DNA from 2 places in the Blautia massiliensis (ex Durand et al. 2017) genome. Region 2 is predicted to be linked to the other one. Evidence: riboswitches for the same ligand, from Rfam matches in the RefSeq annotation. Region 2 holds a riboswitch; the other holds the start of a gene.
What was found. A riboswitch is a leader RNA that binds a small molecule or an ion and turns the genes downstream of it on or off. The one in region 2 is predicted to bind thiamine pyrophosphate.

Region 1 (7,429 bases), 410 kb from region 2:
TCTTGAAATATTTCTTCAATGGAATCAGCAAGTACTTCGTTGATGAAGTAGCCGAAAGTACGGTAAGAAGGTGCTTGATGATCCATAAGATACATGAAACGGAGATTGATTTTACACTGATCCTCCAGTTCACGCAATGATATATAGCCATTCGCCATAAATCCAAACAAAACTGTTTTCAGCATGCTGACCGGGTCATACCTGAGTCTTCCTGTATCATGTTGAGGAATATTTTTCAGATATTTCTCCAGTTCGATTTCTCCCATAAATCTATCAAAAGTCAGCACTGGATCACAGATGTCCAAATAATCTTGAATTAGCATTGGCAAAACTGCCTGTTTTGGGTTAGAATAGATTATGTTATTAATTTTCATTGCAAGTTAATTATAACAGAAAGAAAGACCTTGAGTTCATTATAAACTCTTGGTCTTTCTTTTTTGGGGGACTATTCTTTTTTCACAGCCCCATTTTTTTATGAGCAAGTAGCGTTAGCGGATTGCGAATATCATATGATGTGGCCGAGGGAGCGGCATTTTTTTATGAGCAAGTAGCGTTAGCGGATTGCGAATATCATATGATGTGGCCGAGGGAGCGGCATTTTTTATGCCATTGTAAAAACTGCCGAATTTCACCGAAAGCCCCGATTCGGCGAAAAATATCATAGCAGGAATATTCCCCATAATGTATACTATATTTGTTAGGAAATCCAGATACACCACAAAGCAGAAAGGAAAAAAGCGTATGAAAAGAAATTGGAAAAAAGCTTTATGTGGCATTTTGACAGGTTTTATGCTTGCGACGGCGGCACCAGCTGCGGTTCCGGAGCTGATCAGCGTGGCAGAAGTACAGGCGGCAGTAACTGTAGCAGCGCCGGCCATGTCTTCTATTAAGATCTCCGGCAGGAATAAGATCATTTTCAGTTGGAAACAGGTAAAAGGAACAGCCGGATACCGTGTATACCGCAAGTCCGGAAACAGCGGATGGAAAGCAGTAAAAACCATCACAGGAAGTAAGAATGTTACATTTACCGACACAAAAGTAAGCACCGGAGCACGTTATACTTATACGGTAAAAGCTTACCGGAAATCCGGAAAAAATATGATCTGGAGCGGTTATAATAAAAAAGGCCTGACAGCGATCGCAGGGCTGAATTCTCTTACCCTGAATAAGACCAGTCTGACACTGACACCGAAAAAAACTTATACACTGAAGATCAACGGCACCAGTCTGAAACCGTCATGGAAGAGCAGCAACACAAAGGTTGTCAGTGTAACTTCAGCCGGAAAGGTCACCGCAGTAAAAACAGGAACAGCGAATATCACAGCGATCCTTGGCGGCAGAAAATTCACCTGCAAGGTTACTGTAAAAAATCCTGCATCGGTTAACGCAAAACTGACGCAGAATTATGCCAAACTGAAAAAATATATCAGTCAGAAAGGCAGATATACCGAAGACGGAAGTCAGTTTATAAATGTCAAAGTAAATGAAGAAAGTACTCTGATGATCGGCTATCTGAAGAAAGAAGATAAGATAGATATTGGAATACTGATTTCTGTGCCTTCAGATGGAGTCCTTGCCGGACTGGATATTATCGGAAACTGTGTGAAATCTGATACGGTCAGTGTGAAGTCCGCCCTGTCTTCGGATGGAGTCTTTGTGCTGCTGACTTCTTCCACAAAAGCATCTGCTTATAAAGGTCAGAATCTGACTTTCCTGTATACAAACGGAAAAAAAGCGATGACAGATCTGCAGGATACTTCCAACATTATGATGAAAGCGACAATGATAGCAGCAAATGCTTATCTGAAAAAGAATTTAAACCTGACAATGAATGATCTGGGATTCACTGCTTATAAATTATAAATAAGACAAAAATTTATTATTCTTGACATGAAGCAGAATCGGAATTATACTAAATCGTGTAAATAACAGGGGAGCTTGTGACGGCAGGCTGAGAGGAAGTCTTCAACTTCGACCCTTATACCTGATTTGGATAATGCCAACGTAGGAACGTATAAGATGAATTTACGGGAGATACCTTGGTGTATCTCCTTTTTTATTGGATGCGGATGTTTTATCCGGCTGAATATACGTAAGATCAGGATTTACAGAGAAATATTTTACAATTAAACATGGGAAATTTTGAGAGTGAACAGAGTTCATGAAGGGGTGCACCACCGCGGGTGTATTTCTTTGTGAACTCTTTTTTTACGGATTGCGAATATCCGATTGACCGGAAGAGATTGCGAATTACTTCTGACTTGGCGAAATTTCCGGAAAGGAGCGATTATGATCACAGTAAATGGTGAAAGCAGAACACTGGAAAAGCCGGTGACAGTAACTGAATATCTGGAAGCATGTAACTATGTTCCGGTGCAGGTGGTAGTAGAGCTGAATGAAGAGATCATCAAGAGAGAGACTTACGACACGACCGTGCTGAAAGACGGAGACGTTGTGGAAATCCTGCAGTTTATGGGCGGCGGAAGCTGCTGAGACAGAAAGAATAAGAGTGGATACAGAAAATCCTGTTCAGAAGTCTGAAGATGGGCAGGAATATCCGGCTGTGAGATGGGCAGAATCGCAGATAACTGCTGACTTGAAATTGAATAACTGAGCAGTTATTGCAGCTGAAATACAATGCAGATAAATAACAGAAAGGTGGACATAAAAAATGACAACAGCAAACACAAATGAAGACAAACTGATCCTGGGAGGCCATGAGTTTACTTCCCGTTTTATCCTTGGTTCCGGAAAATTTTCCCTGGAGCTTGTAAAAGCATGTATTGAAAAAGCAGGAACTCAGATCGTAACACTTGCCCTGCGCCGTGCAAATGAGGGTGGGCTTGCCAATATTCTTGACTATGTGCCGAAGGATGTTACTCTTCTTCCGAATACGTCCGGCGCCAGAAATGCAGAAGAGGCAGTCCGTATCGCAAGACTTTCCCGCGAGCTTGGCTGCGGAGATTTTGTAAAGATCGAAGTTATCCATGATTCCAAATATCTTCTTCCGGATAACTATGAGACCATCAAGGCAACAGAGATCCTTGCAAAAGAGGGCTTTGTAGTTATGCCATACATGTATCCGGATCTGAATGCAGCCAGAGATCTGGTGAATGCAGGAGCTGCCTGTGTAATGCCGCTTGGCTCTCCGATCGGTTCCAACAAAGGAATCTGTACAAAAGAATTCATCCAGATCCTTATCGACGAGATCGACCTTCCGATCATCGTGGACGCAGGAATCGGCCGCCCGTCACAGGCATGTGAGGCTATGGAAATGGGTGCTGCAGCAGTTATGGCAAATACAGCTATTGCAACTGCAGGAGACGTCCGTGTTATGGCGGAAGCCTTTAAGAAGGCTATTGAGGCAGGAAGAAGTGCATATCTTTCCGGTATGGGAAGAACTCTGGAGAGAGGTGCAAGTGCATCCTCACCACTGACCGGATTTCTTCATGAGTAAAATTGATAAATGAATGATTGAACGCAGAACACTAAGCGGGGGACAGGCTCTGCCTGTGTAGTGAAACACAGGTATTATCTGGTTTCAATCGAAATTGAGTTTACAGATATGCAGCAGTGAGCACCAGAGTATTGCTGCAATATATGAGAGGAGCGACATAAGAGTAATGGCAGAAACAGTACAGGCCAGCCGACAGGACGGCCATTTTAATGAAAGTATCGTAAATGAAGAAATTCTGGAAGATATGAAAAAGAACCGTATCGATCACATGAAGTACCTTCCGGATATGGAACAGCTGGAAGAATCTGATGTAATGGATCAGGTTATTTCCGCAATGAACGCATATGATTATGATAAGTACACAGAAGCGGATGTACGGAGAGCGCTTGTTCATGACAACCGTACACCGGAGGATTTTAAAGCACTGCTTTCACCGGCAGCGCTGCCTCTTCTGGAAGAAATCGCACAGGCTGCACGGATCGAAACAAGGAAACATTTTGGAAACAGTATCTGCATGTTTACACCGATCTACATTGCAAACTACTGTGAGAACTACTGTATTTACTGTGGATTTAACTGCCACAACAAGATCCGCCGTGCACAGCTGAATGCAGATGAGATCGAGAAAGAGATGGCAGCCATTGCAGAAACCGGACTCCAGGAGATCTTGATCCTTACCGGGGAGAGCAAAACGAAATCTAATGTGGAATATATCGGAAAGGCTTGTGAGATCGCCCGGAAATATTTCAAGGTAGTCGGTCTTGAGGTGTATCCGATGAATTCTGATGAGTACGCATATCTTCACAAATGCGGCGCAGATTATGTGACAGTTTTCCAGGAGACCTATAATTCTGATAAATACGAAACTCTGCATCTGGCAGGCCACAAGAGGATTTTCCCATACAGGTTAAATACACAGGAGCGTGCGTTAAAAGGCGGCATGCGAGGTGTTGGCTTTGCGGCACTTCTGGGACTGGATGATTTCCGCAAGGATGCTTTTGCAACGGGATATCATGCATATCTTCTGCAGAGAAAATATCCACATGCAGAAATCGCTTTTTCCTGCCCGAGACTTCGTCCGATCATCAACAACGACAGGATCAACCCGAAGGATGTTCACGAACCGCAGCTTCTCCAGGTAGTCTGTGCATATCGTCTGTTTATGCCGTTTGCAAGTATTACCGTATCCACCAGAGAATGTGAGCGTGTCCGTGACAATCTGGTGAATATTGCAGCAACCAAGATCTCTGCAGGTGTCAGCACCGGAATCGGAAGCCATGTGGATGATATCGAAGATAAAGGTGATGATCAGTTTGAGATTTCCGACGGAAGGTCTGTGAACGAAGTTTTCAACGCCCTGAAAGATCATGGCCTGCAGCCAGTCATGAACGACTATATTTATCTGTGAAAACACGACAGAAGAGGATAACTTCTGTGGAATATGTGGAAAACCACCCACCCCGGAGAATGTTTCTCCGGGGTGGGTGTGGATAACCATAAAATAAAAACGGATAGAAAATAAAGGAAGAATTTGTCGGAAGAGTAATGATGATTTTTTAGTCCGGGTCTGATAAAATAAATATAACAAGGAGGACGATTAAGAATAATAAAATTCACATAAGATAAAGAGTCAGAGTAAAATTACAAAAGCATTTTCAAGGCACAGCTGATAACGATACTGAACTAAAAAAGAGGTGCCACATGGCAAATACAAAACATGAAGATGCTATTATGAAAATGGGATTTGATTATTTCCGTGATACGATCCTGAAAAGTCTTGGAATTGACTATGAATTTGTGAATCTTGGTCCTACAGAGCTGATAGAACTTACTATTCATTCTTTATATATGGATTTTACATTTCTGACTAAAGAAGGATTTTATATTCATATAGAATTCCAGACAACCGACAAGGGAGAAAATGATTTGCGCAGATTTCTTGCCTATGATGCGGTATATTCACATAAAACAGGAAAAAATGTTATAACCTATGTGATTTATTCAGGTGGAATCAAATCGGTTAAGACAGAATTGAATATGGGACTGTTTACATATCGGATACAACCGATATATCTCAAGGATAGAAATGCAGATGAGGTTTTTGAAAAAATACGACAAAAACAAGAAGACGGAACAGAGCTTACGGAAGAAGATTATGCAAGCCTATCGTTGACACCATTAATGTCTGGGAATATGAAGATTAAGGAAAAAATCAAAGAAGCAGTTATACTATCCAAAAAGAAACGTGGCCTAACAGCAGAAAAAACAATGGCAATGTTATATACTCTGGCAGATAAGTTTTTGGATAGTAAAGATCTGGATGAGATTAAGGAGGTTATATCTATGACAAGACTTGGACAGATGTTGTTGGATGAGGGAATGGAAAAAGGAATGAAAAAAGGAATGGAGCAGGGACTGCTTTTGTCAAAAAAACTTCTGGAAGAGAACCGTACAGAAGACCTTGATAAGGCTATGAAAGATGAAAATTATATGAAAAAGCTGCTGGAAGAATTGAATATCAAATAAAAAATCACCAGAAATACTGTAAATACAAGGCTGATTACGTTTTCTGTAAATATTCTGAAATGGAAATTTTTATACGGAATCATATGTTTATTTACCGATTTCCGGGATTTTTCTGCTGTTTTTTAAGGTAGGAATACCAGGAATTTTGGATAGCATGAAAACGGTTTCCGATTCTATAGTTTTCATAAAGACTTACTCGTGTTTATAATAAGCCAACAACAAAAATAAAGGCAGAAAAACAGGAGGAAAAGTATTATGAAAAGAAAATGGAAATCAGCAACAGCAGCCCTTTTGGCAGCAGTAACCATCGGAAGTCTTACAGGAGCAAACGCTTATGCGGCGGACAGTGTCAGCATTACAAACGTATCTTATGACCCCACCAGAGAGCTCTATGAACAGTATAATAAGATCTTTCAGAAGCATTGGAAAGAAAAGACAGGGCAGGATGTGGTGGACATCACACAATCCCACGGAGGCTCAGGAAAGCAGGCACTTGAGGTTGCCAACGGACTGGAAGCAGATGTGGTAACACTGGCACTGGAGTATGATGTAGATGCGATCCAGGATGCAGGACTCATCGATGACGGATGGGTGGACGAATTTCCGGAGGACAGCGCTCCCTACACTTCGACGATTGTATTTCTTGTGAGAAAAGGAAATCCGAAGAACATCAAAGACTGGGACGATCTGGTAAAGAAAGACGTAGGTGTGATCACACCAAACCCGAAAACCTCCGGCGGAGCAAGATGGAACTATCTGGCAGCCTGGGCCTATGCAAAAGATAAATATAACGGAGATGAGGATAAAATTAAAGAATTCATCGGAGATCTTTACAAAAACGTACTTGTCCTGGACACCGGAGCCAGAGGCGCAACGACCTCTTTCGTGGAAAACGGACAGGGTGATGTACTGATCGCCTGGGAAAATGAAGCCTATCTTTCCGTAAAGGATTATCCGGACGACTACGAGATCGTAACACCAAGCATCAGCATCCTTGCACAGCCATCTGTAGCAGTAGTCGATAAAGTCGTAGACAAAAGAGGCACCAGAGATGTGGCAGAGGAATATCTGAATTATCTCTATTCCGATGAAGCACAGCGGATCGCCGGTGATAATTATTACCGTCCGTCAAATCAGGATATTCTGAAGGAATACTCCGATGTGTTTGATCTGGACATCAATCTTGTCACCATTGATGATTTCGGCGGATGGAAAAAGGCACAGGAAACACATTTCTCAGATGGAGGGATTTTTGATCAGATTTACGAAGGATAGACAGCAGAAGATATAGTTGGACGCAATAACACAAAGAAGCTGCAGAACAGTGAAAAAACAGAGTCTGCAGCTTCTTTTATGTAAATATTGTGAATCACAAGGGATCAGGCATGGCCATATCCACACGCTCTGCGTAAACGAAATCTATGGATTTAATCAGCTCTGTGGCTT
Region 2 (7,429 bases):
GAATTCTTCTTTTTTTTATTATATAATCAGGAGAACAGCAGGGAGAAATACTTTCCTGCAAAGAGAGGAGAAATAAATATGAAGGGAACCAGCTGCGAATACTGTGCAAACTATACATATGATGAAGAGTGTGACGAATATTACTGTGATGTCAATCTGGATGAGGATGAATATTATCGTTTTGTGAGCAGTGATTACAAGGAATGTCCGTATTATCGTTCCGGAGATGAATATAAGGTGGTACGTCATCAGATGTGATGCAGAGTAACGGAAAAAACAGAACAGAAGAGAATGTGATAAGACAAATGCGGGTTTTCCACGAAAAGGAATGCGAGTTTTGTGAAAATCTGCATTTTGATGTTTTGATATGTGCAAAAGGCTTCAAATTTGTAAAAATTGGCGTGTTTACATTTGAAAAAAATATCTTTATAATAAAAATATTGGTCTGACAGGTGGAGCCTTTATACCATCCAGACGATGATAATGCTACAGGATTTTGTCTGAGACAAAATTTCGGGTAAGCGTCTGACAGACTTATAATAGATTTTTTGATTTGACGGAGGATGTGACAGATTGGATATTATAAAGAAATTCGGGGATATGGTGGGAGAGAAATCCATCAGGGATCCGGAAAAAGCACGAAAACTTCTTCTCACTGGATACCGGCTCCAGGAAAAACGTCTGCAGCTTTTCCCTGACAGGAAGCTTCCGGCTTCGGGACAGTATGTAGCCCGTGTAGTCATGCAGAATATTATCAAAGCCCTTGCAAAACCGGACGATACCGCTCTTGTGAGTATTTTTGTACCGGGAGAGCTTCTGACAGCAGCAGGGATCACTCCGTATTCCGTGGAGGCAATGTCCTGCTTCATCGCCGGAACCAGATGCGAGCAGGCATTTCTGGCACAGACGGAATCAGAGGGCTTTCCGGAAACCATGTGCTCCTATCACAGAGTTTTTCTGGGAGCGTCCATGGCAGGACTGGTACCGAAGCCCAAATGTACCATCTATACAAATCTTGCCTGCGATGGAAACATGATGACGTTTCCTTATCTGAAACAGAAATATCAGATCCCGGGCTTTTATATTGACGTACCCTATGAAAAAAATCAGGATTCCATCAGCTATGTTGCAGATCAGCTCCGCGAGATGAAGAAATTCCTGGAAGATGTCACCGGCAAAAAGATTTCTGAGCAGTCGGTACAGCGTGCAGTTGCCAACAGCAATGAAGCGGCCTCCTATTACAGCCGCCAGCTTGCCCTCAGAAAGGAACACGATCCGGTGACTTCCCTGACAAATGAGCTGTATGCGATCTTTATGTGCCATCTTCTGGCGGGCTCAGAGGAATCCCTGAAATACACAAAAATGCTTCTTGAGGATGTGAAGAAGGCACCAAAGGGGGAAGGCCTTCATATTTTGTGGATGCATATGATGCCGTTTTTGCAGGAGCCGGTAAAGGATGTATTTAATTATAGCCAGAACGTGCATATCCGTGCCTGTGATTTTGTTGCAGACGGTTTTCAGCGGATGCAGGCCTCGGATCCTTATGAGGCTCTTGCGGAAAAAATGGTCAACTGCATTTACAACGGAAGTGTGAAGCAGAGGATCCGGCGTGCCCAGGAGCTGGCGAACCTTACAGAGGCAGACGGCGGGATCCTTTTTGCGCATTGGGGCTGCAAGGGAACCATCGGAGCTTCCAGCCTGATCAAAAATTCTCTGGAAAATGCAGGACTTCCAACCATGGTCCTGGACGGTGACGGCTGCAACCCGGCCAATTCCAGTGACGGCCAGGTATCCACACGACTTCAGGCATATCTGGAAATGCTGTCAGAAGGTAAGGAGGAAAAACGGTCATGATACATTACGTCTGTAAATATACACCGCTGGAGCTGTTTAAGGGCTTTGGCGAGGAATGTGCGGTTCTTGAGGAAATGCCGGAGAATTTTGAGCTTTCGGACCAGATCGCCCATGCCAATCTCTGTGGCTTCGGAAAATCTGTGATCCAGGCAGTGCTGGAGGGAAAGGTAGAGCAGCTTGTTCTTGTTAACTGCTGTGATTCCATGCGCCGTGTGTACGACATTGTGGAAAGTACCGGTAAATGTAAATTTCTGTACATGCTGGACATGCCTCATGAGGATAACGACTGTGAAAAGGTGAAGCTTGCCCAGGGCATCCACCGTCTGAAGAAAGCTTATGAGAAATTTTCGGGGAAAACCTTCGACAGAAGTGGATTTCTGAATGCTTTTTCCCATGAGACTGTGGATAACCAGCCGTATATCGGTGTTCTGGGTGTCCGTGTCAGCGGCATCCTGGAAAAAATGATCCGGGATAATATCCGCATGGATGTGGAAAACCTGACCTGTACAGGTGGAAGACGTCTTGCAGTGATCCGTGAGGAGCTGGAAAAAATGGAAGACGATGCCATGTTCCTGGCTTATGCGGATGCACTTCTTTCCCAGATGCCCTGCTTTCGTATGAACAACAGCACCCGAAGAAACCGGCTGTATCTGGATCCGAACCTGAAGGGGATCATTTATCATACTATTAAATTCTGCGACTATTACGGATTTGAGTATGCAAGCATCAAGCGTGATATCAAGGTTCCGCTTCTGAAGATCGAGACAGATTTTACAAGCCAGAGTGCAGGACAGCTCCTTACCAGAGTGCAGGCTTTTGCGGAGACCCTGGAAGGCTCTGAGGATATGGACCCATCAAAAGGAATCAGCGAGGAGATAAGGAAAAAAATGGAATCAGGAGTTTATTATGTGGCAGGGATCGACAGCGGTTCCACAAGTACGGATGTTGTGATCCTGGATAAAGACGGAAAAATTAAATCGACCATGATCATTCCCACAGGCGGCGGCGCTATGATGAGTGCAGAAAAGAGCCTGGAGATGGCCGTGGAAAAAGCAGGGATCAGGAAAGAAGATATCGTGCGTATCGTTACTACCGGATATGGACGTGCCTATATTGACAGTGGTGATGACAGTATCACAGAGATTACCTGTCACGCAAAGGGAGCTCATTATCTGAATCCGAATGTGCGTACAGTTATCGACATCGGCGGTCAGGATATCAAGGCGATCAGCATTGACGAGAACGGTGCGGTAAAAAATTTCCTGATGAACGATAAATGTGCAGCAGGAACCGGACGATTCCTGGAAATGATGGCCCGTACTCTTGGACTTTCCCTGGAGGAGATGAGTACCCGTGGTCTGGAGTGGAAAGAGAACGTAGTGATCTCAAGCATGTGTACTGTATTTGCAGAGTCCGAGGTAGTTTCCCTGGTTGCCCAGAATAAGGACGTGGCAGATATCATCCATGGTCTGAATGTATCTGTTGCTTCCAAGGTAGGAGCTCTTGCAGCCCGCCTTGGCAAAAAGAATCCGGGGGAATACATGATGACCGGTGGTGTTGCCAGAAATAAAGGTATCATCCAGGCACTGGAGGAGAAGCTGGGGGCGAAGCTTTATATCTGTGATGAAGCACAGCTTTGTGGTGCGCTTGGTGCGGCACTGTTTGCTTATGAGAAGTGTAATGCGGCACTGTAGCCAGAAGTGTGGAAATTTTTGAAAAATCCTTATATTTCCTGAGAAAAGAAATGACATAAGCCTGATGGAATGATAAAATGATAGACGGAATGGTAGTTTTCTGAATGATAATTCTATCACAGGAGGATTTTTACAATGAAAAAAGCGCAGATCATCGTGGACAAATATTTCCTCACCGGAAAAACAGACAAAAGGATCTATGGTTCCTTTATAGAACATCTCGGACGTGCGGTTTATGAGGGGATTTATCAGGAAGGCAGCCCTCTTTCTGATGAGCAGGGATTCCGGAAGGATACTCTGGAGCTGGTAAGGGAGCTTCAGGTACCGATCGTTCGTTATCCGGGTGGAAATTTTGTATCCGGATTCCGCTGGGAGGACAGCGTCGGACCGAAAGCTCAGCGTCCGTCCAGACCGGAGCTGGCCTGGGGTGTCATCGAGACAAACCAGTTTGGACTCAATGAGTTTGTGGACTGGTCCAGAAAAGCTGACAGCGATGTGATGATGGCAGTAAACCTGGGAACAAGAGGACCGGAGGATGCGAAAAATCTTCTGGAATACTGTAACTTTAAGGGTGGTACCTATTACAGTGATCTCCGTAAGGCTCACGGCTATGAACAGCCGCATGATATCAAATTATGGTGTCTCGGAAACGAGATGGATGGTCCGTGGCAGATGGGACATAAAACCGCGGCAGAGTACGGAAGAGTTGCAGCAGAGACTGCCCGCCTGATGAAATTTATGGATCCGGAGGTTGAGACTGTTGCATGCGGAAGCTCCAATCTGGAAATGCCTACCTTTGGCTCCTGGGAGTATACGGTTCTTGACGAGGCTTACGATCAGGTGGATTATCTTTCCCTGCATCAGTACTATGGAAATGCAGCGGGAGACACTGCCGATTTTCTGGCAAGCTCCAAGGGCATGGATGATTTTATCTCAGGAGTGGTTTCCATCTGCGATGCTGTAAAAGCAAAGAAGCATGGAAAAAAACAGATCAATCTTTCCTTCGATGAGTGGAACGTATGGTACCACAGTAATGAACAGGATAAGAAGCTGGAAAAATGGGTACAGGCGCCCCATCAGCTGGAGGATGTTTATAACTTTGAGGATGCACTTCTTGTGGGAAGTATGCTGATCACACTTCTCCGTCATGCAGATCGTGTAAAGATCGCCTGCATGGCACAGCTGGTAAATGTTATTGCGCCGATCATGACATCCGATACAGGCGCATGGCGTCAGACGATCTTTTATCCGTATATGCTGACAAGTGTGTTTGGAAGAGGAACCGTCCTTAATACACAGGTTCTCACACCTATATATGAAAGCAAGACTTATGGAGAAGCTCCATATCTGGATTCTGTGTGCGTCTGGGATGAGGAAAAGGATACGCTGACGATCTTTGCAGTGAATAAAAGTATGGATGAGGATATGGAAGTTTCCTGTGACTTAAGACAGTTTGAGGGATATAAGATTGTAGAGCATATCGTGCTGAATAACGATAATCTTCAGGCAGTCAATACAGAGACGCAGCCCGAGAATGTAGTTCCTGTAAAAGCCAGTGCAGAATGCTCAAAGCTGGACGGCGGAAAACTGGAAGCAGTTTTTGCAAAACACAGCTGGAATATGATCCGTCTTGCGAAATAAGGGTCGGTGAAGTATAGTAAAAGCAGTTACAGAAAATGTAAATCATGCAAGAAAGTCTCCGGTGTTACTGAGAACGGAGTGAACAGAAAGTCTCCGGCGGGAGTGCAAAGAGCAATAAGCAGTGGAGGTTTGACAACGGGATAGGTGTGTGCTATATTGAAAAACAGAAAAGAAAAGAGCCAGCGGGAGCTTGTGTGACAGGCTGAGAGGAAGATAGATCTTCGACCGTACCTGATTTGGGTAATGCCAACGGAGGGATTGTGATCTGAGAGCGTGTCTCCGTGGAGTTTGCCATGGGATGCGCTCTTTTTTAATGCAGCAATGAAACTGGAATGGTCTGACAATGTGGGGATGTGAAAGTGACAGAGACTGCATGTGGAGCTTCTGCGAAAGAGCGGGCAGGAAGGGGAGCGCCTTAATGTCTGGCAGGAGAGTGATATTCCGGAGGATTTTTCCGGAAGTATCATGTAAGCGATGGGAATCCGTGTTTTCGGAGTGAGAGGAAGTAAGGGAACTTCGACCGCCAAAATCTAAGGGCAGACTGCAGCAGACGGGAAGCTTTTGCCCGGATCTGACAGGGCTCTGCCTGATATTTCAGGGAGGAAAAACACTATGGAAAAACAAAGGATGCACACGCTTCGTATGGTAATGCTGGCAATGATGGTTGCGATCGGTGTCGTTATTTCACCGATCCTGAGGATTGAGGGAATGTGCCCTACGGCGCATCTTGTCAATATCGTATGCTCGGTTCTGATGGGACCGTGGTATTCCCTTCTCTGTGCGACCATGATCGGCGTGATCCGTATGATGTTCATGGGAATCCCGCCACTTGCACTGACCGGTGCAGTATTTGGCGCATTTCTTTCAGGTGTGTTCTACAGACTTTCCAAAGGCAAGATCATCTGCGCGGTGATCGGTGAGATCTTTGGAACAGGTATCATCGGATCCATGGTTTCTTATCCGGTGATGGCATTCCTGATGGGAAGAGGCGGACTGACAGCATTTTATTATACGCCGATGTTCCTTGCAGCAACCACAATGGGAGGATGTGTTGCCTATATTTTCCTGAAGGCTCTGAGTAAAGCAGGTCTTCTGGTGAAATTCCAGGCAGCTTTGGGTTCAAAAACATATGAGACAAAGAATTTTACAACTGCGAAAGCGAATTAAAGAAGAAAAGCCGCTGATCCATTGCATCACCAATCCGATTTCGATCCATGACTGTGCCAACGTGATCCTTGCAGTGGGTGCAAGGCCGATCATGGCGGAGCATCCGGCAGAGGTGGCAGATATTACGGCATCGGCTGGTGCGCTGATGCTGAATCTCGGGAATATTACCGATGCCAGGATCGAGTCAATGAAGCGTTCTATGAGAACCGCGATGGAAAATAAGATTCCGGTTCTTCTGGACCTGGTAGGGGTTGCCTGCAGTGATCTCAGGCTGGATCTGGCACGGGAGCTTTTAAGGATCGGTCATCCGGCAGTGCTGAAGGGAAATATGTCAGAGCTTCTGGCTGTTTCCGGGCTGCCGTCTCATGCGATCGGAATCGATGCGGGTGTCGAGGATGCTCTGACTGAGGAAAATATTGATGGAGTCAGTGAAGTGCTTAAGGCTTTTTCCAGAAATAATCAGGCAATCGTGCTGGCTACCGGGAAACAGGATTTTGTTACCGATGGTGAACGGGTTGTTCTGGTACAAAATGGCAGTGCGGCGCTGTCCGGGATCACAGGAACCGGCTGTATGGTCGGTGCACTGACTGCGGCGTTTTTGCCGGGGTGCGAAGATAATATTGCGAAAGAGATGACGGATAGTATAGAGGCAGGTGTCTGGTCTGGCGTTGAGATGGAATTAAATGGGAGATCCGGGAATTATCTGGCTGCGGCAGTGCTTGGTACTGCACTTATGGGTATCGCCGGCGAGGAAGCGGAGAAGATTTCCCGCGGTCCGGGAAGCTTTCAGGTAAATCTGCTGGATGAGATCTATGGGGTTTCGGATCGACAGCTGCTGGATCTGTTGAAGATTGAAATATACTGAAAAAGAGGGGATTAGGATGGATAGAAAAGATTTGGATGTAACGTTGTATCTGGTGACGGATAGTTCTTATCATACGGAGGAGTCTTTGCTCCGTACGGTTGAGGAGGCCTGTAAGGGTGGTGTGACTCTGGTCCAGCTTCGCGAGAAGAATAAGGGTGGACGGGAGTATCTGGATAAGGCTTTTAAGGTGAAGGAGATCACAGATCGT

Region 1: another riboswitch for thiamine pyrophosphate. It lies ahead of thiS (sulfur carrier protein ThiS); the one in region 2 lies ahead of thiW (energy coupling factor transporter S component ThiW).

The regions. Positions count from the first base shown of each region.
Region 1 covers NZ_CP146725.1:1,990,019-1,997,447, reverse strand. Annotated here, with positions in the region: gene V9W66_RS09640 (IS1182 family transposase) at 1-374, opposite strand, end outside; gene V9W66_RS09635 (Ig-like domain-containing protein) at 742-1,863, shown strand; TPP riboswitch at 1,921-2,028, shown strand; gene thiS (sulfur carrier protein ThiS) at 2,290-2,493, shown strand; gene V9W66_RS09625 (thiazole synthase) at 2,672-3,457, shown strand; gene thiH (2-iminoacetate synthase ThiH) at 3,624-4,865, shown strand; gene V9W66_RS09615 (hypothetical protein) at 5,159-5,983, shown strand; gene V9W66_RS09610 (sulfate ABC transporter substrate-binding protein) at 6,239-7,258, shown strand; gene V9W66_RS09605 (hypothetical protein) at 7,353-7,429, opposite strand, start outside.
Region 2 covers NZ_CP146725.1:2,404,947-2,412,375, forward strand. Annotated here, with positions in the region: gene V9W66_RS11485 (DUF6472 family protein) at 79-258, shown strand; gene V9W66_RS11490 (2-hydroxyacyl-CoA dehydratase subunit D) at 574-1,854, shown strand; gene V9W66_RS11495 (acyl-CoA dehydratase activase) at 1,851-3,548, shown strand; gene arfA (arabinosylfuranosidase ArfA) at 3,684-5,189, shown strand; TPP riboswitch at 5,362-5,464, shown strand; gene thiW (energy coupling factor transporter S component ThiW) at 5,802-6,356, shown strand; gene V9W66_RS11510 (hydroxyethylthiazole kinase) at 6,319-7,221, shown strand; gene thiE (thiamine phosphate synthase) at 7,238-7,429, shown strand, end outside.